DNA from 3 places in the Robertmurraya sp. FSL W8-0741 genome. Region 3 is predicted to be linked to each of the others. Evidence: riboswitches for the same ligand, from Rfam matches in the RefSeq annotation. Region 3 holds a riboswitch; each other region holds the start of a gene.
The links. A riboswitch is a leader RNA that binds a small molecule or an ion and turns the genes downstream of it on or off. The one in region 3 is predicted to bind S-adenosylmethionine.

Region 1 (6,926 bases), 1.5 Mb from region 3:
CAACCAATAATAAGAGCTTTTCCCATTTTTCATTCCCCTTTTCCATAAGATTTTTTGCTCACGGCCAAAGAACAAATAAAAAAGCAAGTGAAAGAACGCAAAAGCTTGCGTATCACTTGCTTGAGATATAAACATAAATATTTAAAAAGCTGATAAAAGACATGAAAATAGTATGTATTTAACTGATCATGAATGGAGAGCTTTTAAATATTTAAATATATCAATAGGTTCAGAGTCTATATAGCAAATAATTACTTTTACCACTCTTATTGACCGTTTCACAAGTTGATATGCATCCGCACACTGGTTGTAAAGTAACCAACTTATAAAATTTGAGCTTTTAACTCAATCAATAAGGCAACTAAGTTGCCAACCGGCATTTGACCCGGCGAACCGATGCCTTAACTTTTTCAAATAGAAAAAGTGGTCAAAATTATCTGCTTGGAAAGACCCTGATATTGACTATCTGCTTTCCATTAATAATTCATTCACTATATTAACAACAATCATCTAAAAATGCTAGAAAAAATTTAAAAAATGTTGAAATTAATCTTGCGCCACTTCTTTATGCTCCCATTACTATGCCCACTAAGATATATTAATCAAAGGACACAATCAGTGCTCTGAACATAACGCAACATTGCCTTAAATACAGACGAAGTGGAAATGTTTCACAAATTGTTAATACTTATTCTGATTACTTTCGGAAATATTTTTATATACTAGATATAGAAAGCGCTTACTTATCGCTAAGTCTAAAAGGGGTGTTTATGGTGAACTATCATGAAATCAAACAAACATTAGAGGAAAAAAAGCATCACCTAGTGGATAAATTAAAGGATCCAAATTTACTAAGTGAACAAAAAATTGAAATTCAAAATGCGATTGATAACTACGAATATATCATTGAATTGACTGAAATGAACCATTATAAACGAGGAACCCTCATTGAAGGGGCGAGCGATAACGAATAATAGCTTACCCCGAAAAAAACTATAAATTACCCCCTAAGAGGTTTCGTGCCTTCTCTAAACTTGAGAGCTTGCTCTCGCAAGCTCTCTTTTTATTACGCAAAATGATGAATTGACTTCCATAACTTCTCTTTTGCCATAACATACTCTTTATGCAATTTTTCAACGAATTGAGCAGCGGTTGAAATTTCTTTAACTGCTCCGATCCCTTGGCCGCTTCCCCAAATATCTTTCCATGCCTTCGCCTTCACATCACCAGCAAAATTCATTTTAGAGGGATCACTTTCCGGCAATGCATCTGGGTCCAATCCTGCCGCGCGAATCGAAGGAGCCAAATAATTGCCATGAACTCCTGTAAAGAGATTGCTGTAAATAATATCATCTGAATTACAGTCAACAATTGCCTGCTTATATTCTTCCGCTGCCCTCGCTTCTTTTGTTGCAATAAACGGAGAACCAATATAAGCAAAATCTGCACCCATCGCTTGAGCAGCGAGGATAGCGCTTCCATTAGCAATTGAACCGGCTAATGCAAGAGGTCCCTCATACCATTCCCGAATTTCTTGTACTAATGCAAATGGACTTTTACTTCCTGCATGGCCGCCAGCACCTGCTGCTACTGCAATTAAGCCATCAGCGCCTTTATCAATTGCTTTCCGGGCAAAACGATTATTAATAACATCATGAAAAACGATACCGCCATAGCTATGTGCAGCAACATTCACTTCTTCTCTTGCCCCAAGCGATGTAATAATGATGGGAACTTTATACTTCACACAAAGCTCCATGTCCTGTTCAAGACGATTGTTGGATTTGTGCACAATTTGATTAATCGCAAACGGAGCTGCAGGCTTCTCTGGATGCTTCGCATTATAAGCGGCCAGTTCCTCAGTAATTTCTGCGAGCCATTCATCTAATTGAGATGCAGGTCGTGCATTAAGGGCAGGCATTGCACCAACAATTCCCGCCTTACATTGTTCAATTACAAGTTTCGGATTACTGATAATAAAAAGAGGTGAACCGATAACCGGAATACGCAAATTTCGAAGAATTGATGAAATACTAGACATTTTTTTCCCTCCATAACACTTACTCTCATTTGTCTAAAGCATTTTCTCGTAAAATAGAACGGATGATATGAATGGAATCCCATTCTCCTGATGAAAAAAAGGTAATTGGATATTTCTTGCTAAATAGCTCCGCCTGTATCTCATACTCTGTTAGCCCTTGTTTTCGTAAAGCTAACGTTTTTCCCTGTAACTCCTGCAAATAATGAAGTTTTTTTGTCAGCGCCTTGCGCCCATCTTTGACGAAACCTGCATGGCAGCAAAACATTTCTTCAAAGTCATACGTTAATACCGTTTCAATAGATTGAATAATAAGGGGAATATTCTCTTCACGTAAAACGAGTTTTGTTTTCGCAGTCACATATAAATCACCCGAAAATAGTTGACCTGTTTCCCGATTTAAAAAAGACAGATGATCGCTCGAATGACCAGGCGTGGCAATCACATCCCAAGTTGCAGTCCGCGATGAGAAGGTTTTAGACAATGGACGAGCATGATAGGGCTTTCTTGTTCCCCAAAAAAACTTGCGATACTTAGGGTAATCTGCTTTTTTTGCACATTGTTCAATCGTCATCTCATTTTGATAGATTGGAAGCTTAAGCTTGCTATGTAAATAGGCTGCACCCCCTGTATGGTCCTCGTGATAATGTGTGATTACAACTTGTTCGAGAGTAGATTCTGCAAAAAAAGGGGTAAATTCATTGAGTAAAACTTGCGCACCTGTATCAATAAGAACACCATCCAGTTCAAAACAATAAACATTCAAATGAACATTGTGAAAAGTAACCAGTCCTTCGATATAACGGACATTGCCCTTCTCCCCCTTAATGGACCGTTTTTTTACAAACAAATAACCACCACCCTCAACTGCACCTACTTGTAAGATAACACAAAATGAATGACTATTCATTATAAATTTTCAATTTATTCAAACACTTTAATTTAATTCGCATGCCTTGATTGATGATAGTAAGGAAGATAATGTGAGGAGGAATAAAGATCGTTTTCTTTCATGATCATCGCTGTACCAACGGTTAAGACCGGCTTGCACTAAACGGCGATACACTAGCATTCAACAACAGTTTCTCAGCAATAAAAAAAGAGCATTATCATAATGCTCCTCTCATTTTGCCCAATAGTGAACGTTCTCACTTTATGGATGAATAATCAAATTTTTTCATTAGCCCTGCAGAAAACGGCAATAGCTAATCTTTAATAAGATGATCTATTTTTTCTTCGATGTATTGAGTCTCTAAAAAGTCAAGCTTTAATGCTAGATCAAGATAGACTGGACTATTTGGGCCACTTTTGTGATATAGTTCGTTCTTTTTGGAGCGAAGAACACTTATCTCTTTAAGTAATTCCGTATTTTCAAACGGAACTAAATTCTGCACTTTCATCTAAACTACACCCCGCTGAAAATTTAAATGCTTGCTTTAACAATAGAAAAAACTGTTAAAATTTCGTTTTCCTAACTATCAAAGCAACACTGATAGTAACACAGCCCAACTAGCATGTAAATAATCAACTAACGGGTCAAAAAACTGAAAATAATTTCGAAATACTATATTATCTTGTGTCAAACCTTCATAAATATAGAAAAATATAAAATATCTCCCAACTTACCGCAAAATATTAGTTATATTATAATAGCATTTCGACAAAAAATAAAAAAATTGTCAAATTACAGAACATTAAGTTAGTTGCTATTTTAGATTAACAGGTGTACAGACTGCATATAATGATTCTACTGGTGCAGAAATCTCAACCTTAACAACCTTAAATTCACTACTATGTTTGCTATTCTCTCTCTTCATGATTATTTGCTTTTCTTTCACGACCTTGTTCCTTCCCTTCTCATGTTAAATGTACACAATGCTAAGCAAAATAAGGATGAAATCCTCCCTAAAGAAGATCAACCTTATTTCGCACCGAAGATATTATATGCGAGAAGTCGTAAAAAGTGTTTCTGTCCAAAAAATCAAAAAATCTGATCTAAATAATTTCCATAGCCATTCAAAATCATGAGCCCCTGTTTTTGTAGTTCATTCCATATTTCTCGATCCAATGCATATGGATCCTTTTTTTGCAGAACATTAATTTCATGTTCTGAAAGTAACAGTTCATAATCATTGTCAACATTTCTGGCAGTCCAAAGATAATTCTCCAATTTCATGATCATGACTTTATAAGAATTATCCCATTCCTGCAATTGACGCTCGATTGTTTTCGATACATGTATTAAAAAATCCTCTTCATTAAAATACTTTGCCATATAACTTCTTGCAGCCCCACTAATATTCATACAATTCATCTCCTTTGACGGTCACAAAAAAACTCCTTTTGCATTGGATACAAAAGGAGTTTTTACCGTTTTATCATCCAAAGCTTCTGCTTTGCTGGTTGGAGCACCTTGCATACATACAGGTTGCTGTGACGTCTTAGAGCCAGTTCTCTCGGTCACTCTTGATAACTATTTAATTTGCTTTTATTATAGACGAAATAATGCATGAATTTCAATTATTTTCGCTTGAAATCATATTCAATTGCCAAGAAATGAATTCTGGTCGCAGTGCGGAAGCAAAAATTACTGTTGAAAAAAATTCATGAAAATGGCTTCCTTATAGCAAAATAAAGAATATGAATACATTAAAAAAACTGCTTAATCTGAAATGGATAGTTATTATGCTCATTTTGTTTATTCCAGCTACCCCATCTTTCAGTCGCACCCATGACATCAACACGAAAATGATCTATACGTATGAAGCTTTAACGGAAGACTTATATAAGCTTTCGGAGCTCTACCCAGACATGCTTACTTACAAAGCACTTGCCACCACTACCTACGGAAGAAAAGTATGGGCAGTTAAATTAGGACATGGCAAACGAAACATTTTGATACATGGTGCTCACCATGCCAGAGAGTGGATGACCAGTGCTCTATTAATGAAAATGCTTCAAACGTATTTAACAGCATACGAAAATAATCAAGCTATAAATGATTTCAGTCCCAATATCTTGAATCAAGTATCGATTTGGTTTGTCCCTATGGTGAATCCTGACGGAGTAACGTTGCAACAATTTGGACTCCATGCCTTCCCTGCTAATATTCATTGGAGTCTCGTAGAGATGAATGAAGGCTCAATTCATTTTGTTCGTTGGAAAGCAAATATTCACGGAATAGATCTAAACCGACAATACCCTGCTAATTGGGAAAATTTAAAAGGGGTTAATAGAAGACCTAACTATCAATTTTACAAGGGTAGAAGACCTTTGGAGGCAGTTGAAGTAAAGGCGCTTGTTGAATTCACCCGTAACATTAAACCAGAAATTGCCGTTTCTTATCATTCATCTGGAAATGTGATTTTTTGGGGCTATCATCAATGGGGTCTTACCCATACAACTAATTTTACCGATGATTACTATACAATTGCTGAAAAAGTTTCGGATTTGACAAATTACGAATTGGAGGAGCCTGCTTTTCACCAACAGGGCGGCGGCTTTACCGATTGGTTTATAGAAGAATTTGAAAAGCCCGCTTTTACAATAGAAATCGGCTCTCTAGTCGAAGACAGCAGCTTACCGCTTACTGCCTTCCCGTCAATTTGGGAACACAATAAAGCAATCGGCCTGTTTCTCGCTGAAAAAACGCTGCAAAAATCCAAAGAATAGCAACAAAAAGAGCATTTAAATGCTCTTTTTGTTTGGAAAAAAATTCTCCTCGTCAATACTGTTTGAAATTAGCACTCTCTCTGGAAATGTATAAACATTCAAAGATTGACCCCTAATAAAACCAATCGTTGTAATGCCTAACTGCTCCGCTAGTTCTAAAGCTAGTTCAGTCGGTGCTGACTTAGAAAGAATAATTTCACATCCAATCTTCGCAGCTTTTATTAAAATTTCAGAAGAAACTCTGCCACTGAAAACCAAAATTTTATCTCGAATTTCAAGCTTATTTTTCATGCAATTGCCATAGATTTTATCTAAAGCGTTATGGCGGCCAATATCCATTCTCGTTAAAATAATTCCGTTTTGATCGCAAAGTGCCGCATTGTGTACTCCCCCTGTTTGTTGAAAAACTATCGCAGCTTCCTCCATTTTAGCCATAAGGTGAAACACTTTTTCAATTGATAACTTTACTTGGAATTTGTTTATTCTTTTGCTTGTTAACGCATCATGTGCAAAGACGAAGCTCTGCCTGCTCCCCCCACAGCAAGAATTAATATAGCGTTTATTTTGCAGCTTTTCATAAAAGGGGTTTATTCGCTTCGTTTTAACATGGGCATAGCCTTCATTTTCTTGAATCCACAATTCATCAATATCTTCAATTTTTTTGATCACTCCTTCTGAAGCAAGAAAACCGAGCGTTAATTCCTCCAAGTTCTCTGGTGAACAAACTAAAGTAGTCCATTCTTTTCCATTTATTTTGATCGTTAAAGGGTACTCTGTTACAACCGCCTCATCTTTAACAACTATTCTTCCGTTTTGAAAGCGCATCGTCCTGCGCATGGTTGCGATCGGCTTCATATCATCGTCCTTTCGTTCATCGCTTTTATTCCATTGGCTCGTATAGATGAAATTTTCGATCCTGTTGACAAGCCTCGCAAACATGCAGATAGCCCATTTCTATTTTGTCACTATCCTTTTCAGTAGGGCTCCATTCTTCCTCAATTCCACAGACTTCACATACTCTCATTTCATATCCTCCCACTCATCATTTCGAGACTCCAAAACCAGAATCAATAATAGCTTGTTCAAAATCATGCAAGGAAGCAGCGTTCTCGTCAAAACTTATGATCGCTTCCTGACTGTGGAAACGAACTTCAGCATTTCGAACCCCCCATACCTCATGTAAGGCCTGAAGAACCTTGTCTGCATCAACTTGAGA
Region 2 (6,926 bases), 260 kb from region 3:
GACGAAAGGAAACGAAATGCGTGTAAGGGAGAATCTTTTTACGCTGGTAAAGGAAGGGTTTCGACTTTATCCAGTAGAAATTCCGATTGAAGTGAGAAGAACAATGGAAGGTGATTTAATTGGAATTGCCAAAATAAAAAAAGTGGAATGGGAAAATAATGAAACGACGTTGCATTATCAACTGATTGCTTTAAATTCTACAAATTAAAAAATCGCTTTTTTCGTTGCGGATATCTCTTATAAAGAGTCTTGCACATGCAACTAAAGTTTAATTCGTCAAATGAGGTTCTATCAGAGGTTGTTCTGTTTTCCGGAATTGTAGGGTGAAATTCCGGAATTAATGCAATTTTTCCGGAATTACATCTGCTTTTTCCGGAATTAAGCAGAAAAATTCCGGAATTAATCACGATTTTTCCGGAATTAAACAGAAAAATTCCGGAATTAATCACGATTTTTCCGGAATTCACCTTCGTTTAAGTAGTGCACACGATTTTTTGTTTGTTGTTATTACATTTGATAAAAAAAGCTCCTCTGTTGGAGAAGCTTTTAGGTCACAAAATTAGTAGTGATTAAGAAAGTGGTCCGCCCTGTTCACGAATAGATGCGGGTACATCTGTGAATTTTTCAAAGTTTTTCTTGAATTTTTCTGCTAATTCTTTCGCTTTGTTTTCATAAGCAGTTTGATCAGTCCATGTTTTATGCGGCAGCAATACTTCATCTGGTACACCGGGAACGTGAAGAGGGATATTTAAGCCAAAGAAATGGTCTTTTACTGTTTCGACATTGTTTAACTCCCCTTCAAGGGCTGCGTGAACCATAGCCCTTGTATAGCTTAGCTTCATTCGGCTGCCCACACCGTATTCTCCGCCAGTCCACCCTGTGTTAACAAGATACACTTGAGCGTTATGCTCATCGATTTTTTCGCCGAGCATTTCTGCATAACGAGTGGCTGGCAATGGAAGAAATGGGGAACCAAAGCAGGTAGAGAACGTCGCTTCTGGAGATGTAACTCCTCGTTCTGTTCCAGCCAGTTTAGAAGTATAGCCGCTTAGAAAATGATACATTGCTTGTTCTTTTGTTAATTTTGCGATTGGTGGTAGCACCCCAAATGCATCAGCAGTTAAAAAGACGATTGCATTCGGATGGCCGGCGATGCTCGGATCAACAATATTGTCAATAGCCTGAATTGGATAAGCCGCACGGGTGTTTTCCGTTAATGAGCCATCATCATAGTCAGCTACTCGAGTTTCTGGATTAAGAATGACATTTTCTAACACTGAACCGAACCGAATGGCTTCGAAAATTTGCGGTTCTTTTTTATAAGAAAGATTAATGCACTTTGCGTAACATCCACCCTCAATGTTAAAAACGCCATTTGCTGACCAGCCGTGTTCATCATCTCCAATGAGACGGCGATGCGGATCAGCGGATAAAGTTGTTTTGCCAGTACCAGAGAGGCCAAAAAATAAGGCGACGTCTCCTTCTTGCCCTACATTGGCAGAACAATGCATAGGCAAAATGCCGTTTTCAGGAAGTAAATAATTCATAATAGAAAAGATCGATTTTTTGATTTCACCTGCATATTCTGTTCCACCTATTAATACAGTTTTACGCTCAAATGATATAATAATAAAGGTTTCAGATTTTGTTCCGTCAACAGTCGGATTTGCTTTGAAATCTGGAGCTGAAATGACAGTAAATTGAGCTTGATGAGTGTCTAATTCATCTTTCGTTGGTCGAATAAATAATTGATGGGCAAATAGATTGTGCCAAGCGTATTCATTAATCACTTGAATCGGAAGCTGCGAATTTTTATCGGCACCAGCAAAGCCTTTAAAAACAAATACTTCATCCTTCTTTTTCAAATAATTAAGCACTTTTGTATAAAGAGAGTCAAACGAATCTTCGGAAATCGCCTGGTTGATCGGGCCCCAGTCAATTTTATCTTTTGAAGAACGTTCTTCCACGATGTATTTATCTTTAGGGGAACGTCCAGTATAGGTTCCAGTAGTAGCACATATGGCACCGGTAGAAGTAAGAACTCCTTCATTTCGACGCAAAACTTTTTCGACTAATTGGGGAACAGATAGCTGGATATGAACATTATTTTGTTGTAACAATTCATTTAGTTCATTAGAAAGGCTAACTGAATTCATCTGATGAATACCTTCTTTCAATATAGTTTAAAAATGTAATTCTCGAAAGCGATATCATAATACGATTAGTATAACACATTTATCTCATTAGTCTATACTAATTCGCGGAAAATGCCACTGAACAACTAAAAAGTTTCAATTGTTTAAGGAAAATTACTAGAGTGCTTTTTGCAAAACGATGATCATAATCTATTCAGTCTTCAACAGGAAGGGAATGGAAAAGTTGAAAATTGAGGCATTATATGATGGAAATTGTGCGTTATGCTTGAGAACAAAGACTATGTTACGAAAAATGGATTTATTTAAAAAAGTCACTTGGCTTTCTTTACAAGAGTTTGAGGAAATTCATAAGGATGGTAGATTTACAGCAAAGGATTTGAGAAGTGAGCTTCATATTCTTCTTCCAAATCAACGAGTGCTTAAGGGGTTTAAAGCTATAAGAAGACTTTTACTTATCAGCCCGTATACATTTATCGTTGCATGTATATTATATTTGCCTTTTCTGCATTTAATAGGAGATCCTATTTACAAGTGGATTGCCCGAAATCGGCATTTATTTTTCAAGCAAAAATGTGATGATGGAAGTTGCTCCTTATAGGGAGCATTCCTATGAAAAAGAAAAAAATAAAAGAATTATTCCATAGCTGTTGACACATATGCACTCGTTCGTTATGATCTACACTTGAACGGATACTCTCTTATCCCGAGTAGGTGGAGGGACAGGCCCTATGAAACCCAGCAACCGGTTATTATGTTCAAGATTCTGTTTGAATCCTTGAAAGTTTTGATAGCAATGGTGCTAACCTGAAGCAAGGATGAAGTCCTTGAACGATAAGAGTGAAAGGCGAGAATTGTTTACGTACTCCTTTCCTCTTCTTAGGAAAGGTTTTTTTGTGTTTAGTGCAAGAGGCTTATCATCCAACATAATTTAGCGTTTCTAAAAAAAGATCCTCTAGTTTGCCGGGTGATGACTGCAAGGAGAGCTCCTTAGAAATATAAGCTGCATTAAATTTGTGGTGAAGGCGCCTTGTACTTTTCAATATTGTAAACAATTGAATGAGTTTCAAGATGGCAGAACGATTATTCGTTCGCAGCATAATATGAAATGAGTTCTTCAACCCTTTTTATGGATTCTTGAAAATCATCATAAAAACTCCATGTTTATTTCATACTACATAGGGAATGAGTTCCGTATCAGCGTGGGGGTAAGCCCTCGTACTTATAGATGAGGAGGAAGTCAGATGTCAAGAAACGCGCGTTTGTTTACTTCTGAGTCAGTTACTGAAGGTCATCCAGATAAAATTTGTGACCAAATTTCTGACGCAATATTGGATGCGATCTTAGCAAAAGATGCTAATGCTCGTGTTGCTGCTGAAACTTCTGTCAATACAGGACTTGTTTTAGTGGCAGGAGAAATTACTACTTCTACATATGTAGATATTCCAAAGATTGTCCGTGAAACGATAAAAGAAATTGGATATAATCGTGCTAAATACGGATTTGATTCTGAAACTTGTGCAGTATTAACATCGATTGACGAACAATCTCCTGATATTGCTATGGGTGTTGATCAAGCTTTGGAAGCACGTGAAGGCAGTATGACGGATGAAGAAATTGAAGCAATTGGTGCAGGTGATCAGGGATTAATGTTTGGCTTTGCTTGTAATGAAACAAAGGAGCTTATGCCGCTTCCGATTTCACTTGCCCATAAACTATCTCGCCGTCTAACAGAAGTTCGGAAAGAAGAGATTCTTCCTTACCTTCGACCGGATGGAAAAACACAAGTGACCGTTGAATATGATAAAAACAACAAGCCGGTCCGCATTGATACCATTGTCATTTCCACACAGCACCATCCTGAAATTACCCTTGAACAAATTCAGCGCAATATTAAAGAGCATGTGATTAATCCAGTTGTTCCTAGTGAACTAATTGATGAGAATACAAAGTATTTTATCAATCCTACTGGACGATTTGTCATCGGGGGTCCTCAAGGGGATGCAGGCTTAACAGGTCGTAAAATTATTGTAGATACTTATGGTGGTTATGCTCGTCATGGCGGCGGTGCATTCTCTGGTAAAGATCCGACAAAAGTGGATCGCTCTGCAGCCTATGCTGCCCGTTACGTAGCGAAAAATATCGTTGCAGCGGGGCTAGCTGATAAGGTAGAAGTACAGCTAGCTTATGCGATTGGTGTCGCACAACCAGTGTCTATCGCTGTCGATACATTTGGAACAGGGAAAGTAGACGAAAATATTTTAGTAGAAGTGGTTCGCCATAACTTCGATTTACGTCCTGCAGGCATCATTAAGATGTTGGATTTACGCCGTCCGATTTACAAGCAAACAGCTGCTTACGGGCATTTTGGTCGTACAGACATCGATCTTCCGTGGGAGCGTACAGATAAAGCTGATGCTTTGCGTGAGCAGGCATTAAAGGGTTAAAAAGAGGGGACAGAATTCTCTTTAGTTCCTTTCAGACTGCAGACAAACTCGATAATCAAGTTTGTCTGTAGTTTTTTTAATCGCTCTGTCAAAGTTTAAAGCTGATATTACTCAATATAGTCAATTAACTTTGCAGGAACTTGTTCAAAAATATAAAGTTCAGGTTTATTAAAAGGTTTGTGCTTTAAATAGTCAGACAGAGTCATCATACTTTTCCAATACTGTTTCATTAACTCCTCCTTTGATGGTAATCCTTCAACAAGGAACCCGCTACCCCCATCATATCTATCTTCCAGATAAGCAAATAATTCACTTGATATATCGAAGTTAAAAACTAAGATCTTATCGCTAAACACTGGAAAACGATAATAGGGTTTTTCGTATGGTTCCAAATCTGCACCGAAGGCTACTTTAAAATCAATCCATTTTGGTAAATTCATTGGTCTGTAACGCTCCGTTAGTTCTGGAAAGAAATTAGCTCCCCTTGAATACCATCTTGTTGCTGTCTTATGCGTTAATCCTTCTTTTAAAACCTTTTCCGGACTTATATTTTCTCCGAACTCATTATGAATGAACATATGGTATAAATACAAACAGGCTCCTCCTTTCTTTAAACAAATCTACCCGATAGTTGAACAAGTAGTTCTGTTTACAGCGTGAATTTACATAAATCTAAGTATATCATTTTTTCCATATTTTGTATTGAGCTTTCATGATGATTCCTTTGAGAATGCTTTCCAAAATTATTTCAGTTTATTTGGCTTTAGGCTAGTGGTGTAGCTTATTTGTATAAGAATTAGTAGAATGCCGATGCCGATGATACTTATTAATTGAGAGTTTCCGCTAAAAATAGAATAGTACATGAGACCGGATGCTAAAATAACAAGACCCCAAATTAAAACTGAATATACTTTAAGCAAGCTTTTTAAGATGACATATTTTTCACCGTCGTCAAATTGGTCCATTATTTCTTGATTATAATGATTGGACTGAGGGTCAGGGAATTGAAAGTTTGGATTTGTGATCCTCATAAGCTTAGGATTCGGGAAAAAATTAAAAACAGAAATAATCATTAAAGTAAAGCTCCAAAAAGGCACACTTGGTGCTGTCTCTCGAAGTAGTAAAAAGCCAATGAGCAGACCGAGAAAGGAGAGAGAAAGTGCCATTTGAATAAAAGAAGTGATCGTATATGCTTTTCTCTCTAAAGCAACACAGTGGGAATCTTCTTTATCTTTTTCAACCTGTTGTTGACTGCCACGGATAATTTTATAGAATTGAAATCTAGCTATGATTAAAAAAAGAAGTATCGTTATATTTACTAGCATTAAAAGATTTGCATCAAGCGCTCTATCGTTAAAATGAGAAAATAAATCATTGAGTGCAAATAAAAAGATGATGATGTAAATAACTAAGATTTTCATGATAGTTCCTCCTCGCTAAAAATAAAAACATTTTCTATCGGTTCTTGAAATACTTTGGCGATCCTGATTGCAATCAATAATGATGGCATATATTCATTTCTTTCAATTAGACTTACTGTTTGTCGGGAGATCCTTGCTTTTTTTGCCAGTTCTGTTTGGTTTAGTCCATCTCTAGCCCGCAATTCTTTGAGTCGAGTTTTCATTGTATCACCTCGTATAAATAGTAAACCATCTTTGTCTTTTTGACAATTATAATAGTCAAAAAGACAAAGATAATTTTCTTTATATATGGCTTTGTTAAATAGAATTGTTGTTAAAATGATTTTGGGCCCATTTCATGTGAAACCAAAGTTTCACATGCCTTTCAGTATAACTGAAAGGTCAGAGAGAAAATGAGCCAAAAATCAACACCGACATATAACAAAGCCTTATATATAATAAAATTTGTTATATATTTGGATTCTTTTTTGTAAAAACCGGAATGAAGCAGTATCGTTTTTATCTACATGGTCATGAATTAAAAAAGAGGCGCATTGAATAAATGTCGCCTCTACAAAAATGAGTTTATTTGCTTTGTTGCAATTTTTTATAATATTGCCCTTTCTCAGCGTATTCTCTTGTTATTCTCTGCATATCTTTAATATCATCTAGTGTAAGTTCTCTGATTACTTTAGCAGGTCTTCCGAACGCTAGCGTATTAGGCGGGATTTTTTTTCCTTGTGGTACAAGGCTTCCTGCTCCAATAAAAGCACCCTCACCAATTTCCGCATTGTCTAAAATAATGGAACCCATTCCAATCAGTGAATTTTTGCGAAGAATGCAGCTATGTAAAATCACTTGATGCCCGACGGTAACTTCGTCTTCAAGAATTAATGGGTTATTCGGGCTTTGGTGAAGGACGCAGT
Region 3 (6,926 bases):
TATTTATTGCACAGGTATATGGGGTAGAACTAACCGTTGTGCAAATTATTACAGTTATTTTGACAGCAGTTCTAGCAAGTGTTGGAACTGCAGGTGTGCCTGGTGTCGGTCTCATCATGCTTGCTATGGTCCTAAGCTCTGTTGGATTACCTGCAGAAGGTATTGCCCTTATTATCGGCATTGATCGCTTGTTAGATATGACACGTACAGCTGTCAATATAACAGGCGATGCAGCGTGCGCAGTATATATTGCAGAAACAGAAAAGAAGCATTTAGACCCTAATGTGTAGAAATTAAATAAACAAACTCAATCTTCTTACACAATCATGATCCTACTTTAGGATAAGGTGTGGAGATTAAGTTTCCTTTGAGGCTCTTCTATTACAACTTTCGAGAAGAGTCTCTTCTCGTGTTATTATATAAATAGGAATGATTATATTTTATTAGGGCAACTAAACATGTGAGGGAGCAAGCGAAATATGAAAGACTTGAGCGCACAAGATATACTCAATTTAATGGAACAAGAGGACGTTTTTTTCCTTTATTTATATACACCTCTATGTGGTACCTGTCAGGTGGCAGGAAAAATGCTTGAAATCGTGGAGAAACTATTTCCAAATGAAACTTGGGGAAAATGTGATTTGAATTATATTCCAAATTTCGCTTTAGAGTGGGAAATTGAAAGTGTACCATGCTTATTGCTCTTTAATGGGTCGCACATTATGAAGAAGGTTTATGCTTTTCATTCAGTCCCTTATTTATATGAAATAATTAAAGAAACGGTTTAAAGTCAGTGGCTTAAAAAACAGTGTGACGAAAGGTTGGCTCCCTTTTGACACACTGTTTTTTAATTTTGCAATTTTTTGTTTACTTTTAATTGTTCTGGGATTATGATATTTAGGAATGCGAAATAAACAAAGGAGAACCATCACATGCCTTTTTTTCAGGAATGGTCTTCACAAATTAAAAGCTACAATCAAAATATTAAACTTTCTATTTTAGCGAATGTTTTTGCTCAAATTGGGTTTGGAATCTTCATGGTTATTTACAATTTTTATATTAGGGAGCTTGGTTATGCTGAACAGGTAAATGGTCAAGTTATTTCCCTGACATCGTTAGCAACTGCATTGATTCTTGTGCCGGCAGGAATGATAAGTGATCGTTTTGGTCGAAAAAAAGTGATGCTAATGGGCAGTATTTTAACAGGAATTGTTTTTGTTTTAAGGGGTGTTTTTGAAGCTCAAACACTTTTACTTATATTAGCGTTCATTACAGGGTTAACGATGGCTTTTATTCAGGTTTCATCCATACCTTGGCTTGCTGAAAATTCAAAGTCCTTTCAACGAGTCCATCTTTTCAGTATTTATTCAGCCGTTATGACAGGTGCGAGTGTGATTGGAAACCTGTTTGGTGGAATCTTTACTGATGTCTTTTCACTGTTTCTTTCACCGCTTATGAGTATAAGAGTAACGTTAATTATTGCAGGTCTATTTTATTTCTCTTCATTTATCCCAATATTGAAATTTCAAGAGAATCGAGTGGTCAAAAAAGAGAAAAAGCTGCCATTAAAGGAGAAAATACAGCAGCAACGAGAAGGGTTCAAAATCATCCTCTTATTCGCGATAGCACAATTAATTATAGGAATTGGAGCAGGGCTTGTTATCCCTTATTTGAACTTGTATTTTGCAGATAGATTTATGGCTTCAAACTCAATCATCGGGATAATTATTTCATTAGGCCAAGCTGCTACAGCAGTCGCGATGATCATAGGACCAATGATGGTTAAAAAGTTTGGAGAGGTAAAAGCAGTTGTTATTCTTCAATTATCATCTTTACCTTTTCTTTTACTTACAGCATACACTGAAAATTTAACATTAGCAGCAATTGGTTTTCTGTTTCGGCAGGCGTTGATGAATGCGGGAAATCCGATTCAAACGTCGCTGATGATGTCGAAGGTTAATGATTCTGTAAAAGGCTTAGCGAATTCGATAAATCAAATGGTTTTCAATCTTGGATGGGCCGTGATGGGACCCGTCTCAACTGGAATTGTGATCATGTATGGAGCGTATTGGGGGTATGCAATAGTCTTTACGATCACAGCGTCTCTTTATTTAATTGGCTCTATTTATTTCCTTACTGTTTTTAAAAGCATAAATCGTCCAGCTGGTGCTTCGACAGCAAAATCGGCTCAATCACAATAACCAACATATTTCTCGGGAAATTTTTACATAAAAACGTTGTATTTTCAGTACAGTCGCTTAAATTGATATTGATGTGAGGTGTATGCTGGTATTTGTCGAATCAATTTTAAAGGGGTTTTTCTTCTTGAATCGAAATAGTTCAAGTAAAAGAAATGAAATTATTTTCATATAGGAGGGCTACCATTGCTGGAATTGCTTCGTATATTGGTTGATGAAGTAAATGAAAGAAGTCACTTAACCCCTTTATTACATAAAACAATATCTGTTCAATTGATTGCTGATGAAGAACAAGCGATTTTACAAATTGAAGATGGAGTGCTGCGGATTTATGAGGACGAAAGGAATGCCGCTAACGTTTTTATAATGGGTAAAAAACAAGTTATGGAAGCAATTATAACGGGAAATTTGAAATTGAGAAAAGCAATTGCAGCCCAAGAAGTAGATTGGCAGGGGAGTTTGAGAACCGCTTTATTATTAGAATCTTTATTTCGTCTAGCAATTCCAAACTATATCGAAAAGAGACCAAAGGCTTTCAAATAATCAATTGACTTAACTGTTAACACTTCTTAGAGGATTGGGGAATCCATTCGAGTGTTTAATATTTTCATTGACATGTTCGTTATTACATGTTATGATAACACCCATATTCAACATGGAATTTAATAGTGTGCTCTTATCAAGAGAGGTGGAGGGATGTGCCCGATGAAGCCCGGCAACCGTCAAGTGATTGAAATGGTGCCAATTCACACAAAGCATTGCTTTGATAGATGAGAGAAAGGACATTTTATAACGCATGCCTTTCTGCTTGTCTGCAGGAAGGCATTTTTATGTAGTTTGGAGACGAAAATTATTTCTATGTTGGAACAGCATGTTCTTATGAATGAAAAACGCTTGTGAGCTAAAGCTATGAATGGCATAGTTGCCAGTGTTTATAAAACTTGGTTATCTCATAAGAATAATAGGATTTAAAAGTAGGTGAATAATATTTGATTTCCATACAAAATGTGAAAAAAGTGTACTCTTCTCTCAAAGGAAAAGTTGTAGCTGTCGATGATGTCAGCATGGAAATAAATGCAGGTGAAATTTTTGGCGTAATTGGTTATAGCGGTGCGGGAAAAAGTACACTGATAAGAATGCTTAACGGTTTGGAAATTCCAACGGCGGGCTCTGTCACTGTTGCTGATAAACAAGTGTCGCAAATTAAAGGTCAAGAACTGCGCAAGGCTCGCCAAGAAATCAGCATGATTTTCCAGCATTTTAATTTACTTTGGTCTAGAACAGTTCGCGAGAATATTGCTTTCCCATTGGAAATTGCCGGTATTCCAAAGAATATCAGACTTAAAAGAGTGGATGAATTGATTAAGCTTGTTGGTCTTGAAGGTCGAGAGGATGCTTATCCCTCACAGCTAAGTGGTGGTCAAAAGCAAAGGGTGGGAATTGCACGTGCATTGGCGAACAATCCTAAAGTGCTGCTTTGTGACGAAGCGACTTCTGCACTCGATCCACAAACAACAGATTCCATTTTAGAGCTCTTGGTCGATATTAATAAACGTTTAGGTTTAACGATTGTTCTCATTACTCATGAAATGCATGTGATTCGCAAGATTTGTCATCGGGTTGCTGTTATGGAAGATGGGAAAGTGGTTGAGACCGGGAAGGTGTTAGAAGTATTCAAAAACCCGCAGCAGAAAATTACGAAGCGGTTTGTTTCGCAGGTGACAGAGCCAGAAGAAACGAAAGAAACGATTGAGCATTTACTTGAACGTTACCCTCAAGGTACGGTAATCCAATTAGGGTTTGTTGGTGAGTCTGCAGAACAGCCATTAATTACAAATCTTATTCGTAATTTCGAAGTGACCGTTAATATTTTGCAAGGCAAGATTTCTCAAACGCAAAACGGCTCATATGGTACATTGTTTATCCATATTGACGGAGAGGCTTCAGAAACTTCAAAAGCAATTGATTTTATTACGTCCCAGCAGGTTGGAGTAGAGGTGATAAAACATGATAAATGAGCTCTTTCCAAATGTGAAATGGGATAAAATGTGGGAAGCAACAGTAGAAACGCTTTATATGACAGGGATTTCGGTAGTTGCAACCTTTATTATCGGCATTATACTAGGTTTATTACTCTTTTTAACAGCTAAGGGAAATATTTGGGAAAATGCATTTGTGAATAAAATTATTAGTGCTTTTGTTAATGTATTTAGATCGATTCCTTTTATTATTCTGATTGTTCTCCTTATCCCCATTACGAAATTCTTGCTTGGTACAATGATTGGGGAAAATGCTGCCTTGCCAGCATTAATTGTTGGAGCTGCTCCCTTTTACGCAAGAATGGTTGAAATTGGCTTAAGGGAAATTGATAAAGGGGTTATTGAGGCGGCTCGATCGATGGGGGCTAAAACAAGCACGATTATTTGGAAGGTATTGCTGCCTGAATCAATGCCAGCGCTCGTTTCCGGTATTACGGTGACTGCGATTGCTCTAGTCGGCTATACAGCAATGGCTGGAGTTATCGGAGCTGGTGGACTCGGAAACCTTGCTTACTTGGAAGGATTCCAACGTTCAAGAAGTGATGTTACGTTAATGGCAACGATTATTATTTTAATCATTGTATTTGTCATCCAATTTATTGGAGATGTCATAACAAATAAATTAGATAAACGATAAGGAGTGTTTACTATGAAAAAATGGTTAGCTATTTTTGCATCTTTTGCACTAATTTTATTTTTAGCTGCATGCGGAAGCACGAATAATGATGCTGAAGATGGCGGCAATGCAGATGGAGAAGGGGCCGAAACTGAAACTGAAGAAACGACTACCCTTGTTGTAGGAGCATCAAATGTTCCACATGCTGAAATTTTAGAAAAAGCGAAGCCAATTTTAGCGGAAGAAGGAATTGAACTTCAAATCGAAACGTTCCAAGATTATGTTCTTCCCAACCAAGCATTAGCGGGTGGGGACTTAGATGCGAATTACTTCCAACATATTCCGTATTTGAATGCGCAAATTGAAGAGCATGGCTATGATTTCGTTAATGCAGGTGGAATTCATATCGAACCTATCGGTGTGTATTCAAAGAAATATGATAGCTTAGATGCTTTACCTGATGAAGCACATATTATTATTAGTAGTTCTGTCCCAGATCATGGTCGTATTTTATCACTTCTTGAAAAAGAAGGCTTGATTACTCTTAAAGAAGGTATTGAAAAAACAGCAGCAACCATTGATGATATTGTCGATAATCCGAAGAACTTACAATTTGATACAGAATATGAAGCATCTCTTTTGCCACAAATTTATAATAACGATGAAGGTGACGCTGTTCTTATAAATTCCAACTATGCAATCGATGCTGGATTAAATCCACTTGAAGATTCAATTGCAATTGAAGAAAGTGATTCACCATATGTGAATGTTATTGCTGTTCGCAGTGGAGATGAAAATAAAGAAGCGATTAAAAAGCTTGTTGAAGTACTTCGTTCAGAAGAGATCCAAAACTTTATTTTAGAACAATATGAAGGTGCAGTTGTTCCAGTGTCTGAATAATCATGAGAAAACCAGTTCCATTTTTGGAGCTGGTTTTTCAATGTCGTCTACTAAGCTTATTTATTGTGGATAACTATTTAATGGGTGCATCTACGCTTAGCGTATGCAGTAAAATCTAAAAAATATTGGTAATTGGATTTTTGCAACTTAATTGTTTGTGCGGAAGTGAGTATGAATCCTAGGAACAAACTGTTTTCGATGTTCCGAAAATCTCCAGCTGTTGATTTTTGGGGATTGAGCGATCATCATCCTATGTTGAGCAAGCAAGCCTGCAAAACTATGTTGTTTTTATCATTGATGTGGTGAGTAAAGTCTACAATTAGAATGGTGTGAAGATATCATTTATTTTAAAGGATACTGGTTGAATTGTAAGAAAAGTTAACAAGTTTCGACGCTTATTCCTGAATATTGCTATTCAAAGGGAAATATGCTTGAATTTCCATTTTGAGTTATAACCTGAGTGGTGCTAACATTAAACACGTAGTAAATCGCTTGCCTTATGTGACAAAACACGAAAGGAAGGATATTATTAGTTATTTTCATATCTCCCTGAAAAAGGGGGCGAAACCAAAATGATGGTACTTCAGATGAATTATACGAGTGAAATGGAAAAAGCGATGCACGGAGCCCACAATGTTTGCTATGCTACCTATTGCCGAAAGCATGAAGTGAGAATGCGGGTTGAAAGACGGCGTGAACAGGAATACATTCAAAGTCAGCGTCTTGTAGCAGATTTAACTAGAAATCAATTAAGGTAATTTATAGCTCAGCACGATTTGAAGCAAGTATATAATATAATAAGGAAGAAAAACAAAAAACCAGTGTTTTAGCTACACTGGTTTTTGTCATATGCATTGGTTTTGCCGAACTGTCATATGGACAAGCAGCTTATCTTGAGCTTATTGGAAGCAAAATAAGGTTAAGCATCCCGGCGAAATGGTTTCCGGATGATTCAAAAGTCCTGCCATGAAGATAAACGCTGTGCATGAGAGGAGGATATTCCTGATTAGGAGTTCATGCAGACAAAGAACAGAAAAAAGGGCCAAGTGTGTCCTCATAGAGGGTTCATGAGGACAAAGAACGTCAAAAAGAAGACAGCTCTGTCCCACATACTATTCGCGGCCATTATACAATACAAATTAGTCCGAATTGCCAGACAGCAGCCTCAATAAA

Region 1: it holds a riboswitch for S-adenosylmethionine, as region 3 does, so the genes downstream of both, NST02_RS13785 (hypothetical protein) here and NST02_RS06305 (methionine ABC transporter ATP-binding protein) in region 3, are expected to answer to the same signal.
Region 2: it holds a riboswitch for S-adenosylmethionine, as region 3 does, so the genes downstream of both, metK (methionine adenosyltransferase) here and NST02_RS06305 (methionine ABC transporter ATP-binding protein) in region 3, are expected to answer to the same signal.

The regions. Positions count from the first base shown of each region.
Region 1 is NZ_JBBOQG010000001.1:2,843,502-2,850,427, forward strand. It holds gene NST02_RS13760 (saccharopine dehydrogenase family protein) at 1-26, opposite strand, end outside; gene NST02_RS13765 (DUF3896 family protein) at 771-974, shown strand; gene NST02_RS13770 (NAD(P)H-dependent flavin oxidoreductase) at 1,067-2,041, opposite strand; gene NST02_RS13775 (MBL fold metallo-hydrolase) at 2,067-2,888, opposite strand; gene NST02_RS13780 (hypothetical protein) at 3,244-3,438, opposite strand; gene NST02_RS13785 (hypothetical protein) at 4,020-4,343, opposite strand; SAM riboswitch class I at 4,411-4,514, opposite strand; gene NST02_RS13790 (M14 family metallopeptidase) at 4,679-5,710, shown strand; gene fdhD (formate dehydrogenase accessory sulfurtransferase FdhD) at 5,726-6,565, opposite strand; gene NST02_RS13800 (hypothetical protein) at 6,591-6,734, opposite strand; gene NST02_RS13805 (heavy-metal-associated domain-containing protein) at 6,753-6,926, opposite strand, start outside.
Region 2 is NZ_JBBOQG010000001.1:1,559,908-1,566,833, forward strand. It holds gene NST02_RS07575 (DUF2584 domain-containing protein) at 1-208, shown strand, start outside; gene pckA (phosphoenolpyruvate carboxykinase (ATP)) at 570-2,156, opposite strand; gene NST02_RS07585 (thiol-disulfide oxidoreductase DCC family protein) at 2,371-2,754, shown strand; SAM riboswitch class I at 2,852-2,994, shown strand; gene metK (methionine adenosyltransferase) at 3,398-4,600, shown strand; gene NST02_RS07595 (hypothetical protein) at 4,708-5,193, opposite strand; gene NST02_RS07600 (DUF3169 family protein) at 5,344-6,021, opposite strand; gene NST02_RS07605 (helix-turn-helix transcriptional regulator) at 6,018-6,224, opposite strand; gene NST02_RS07610 (gamma carbonic anhydrase) at 6,586-6,926, opposite strand, start outside.
Region 3 is NZ_JBBOQG010000001.1:1,301,767-1,308,692, forward strand. It holds gene NST02_RS06285 (dicarboxylate/amino acid:cation symporter) at 1-290, shown strand, start outside; gene NST02_RS06290 (thioredoxin family protein) at 480-788, shown strand; gene NST02_RS06295 (MFS transporter) at 933-2,201, shown strand; gene NST02_RS06300 (SCP2 sterol-binding domain-containing protein) at 2,385-2,741, shown strand; SAM riboswitch class I at 2,872-2,975, shown strand; gene NST02_RS06305 (methionine ABC transporter ATP-binding protein) at 3,188-4,216, shown strand; gene NST02_RS06310 (methionine ABC transporter permease) at 4,206-4,874, shown strand; gene NST02_RS06315 (MetQ/NlpA family ABC transporter substrate-binding protein) at 4,887-5,753, shown strand; gene NST02_RS06320 (hypothetical protein) at 6,326-6,511, shown strand.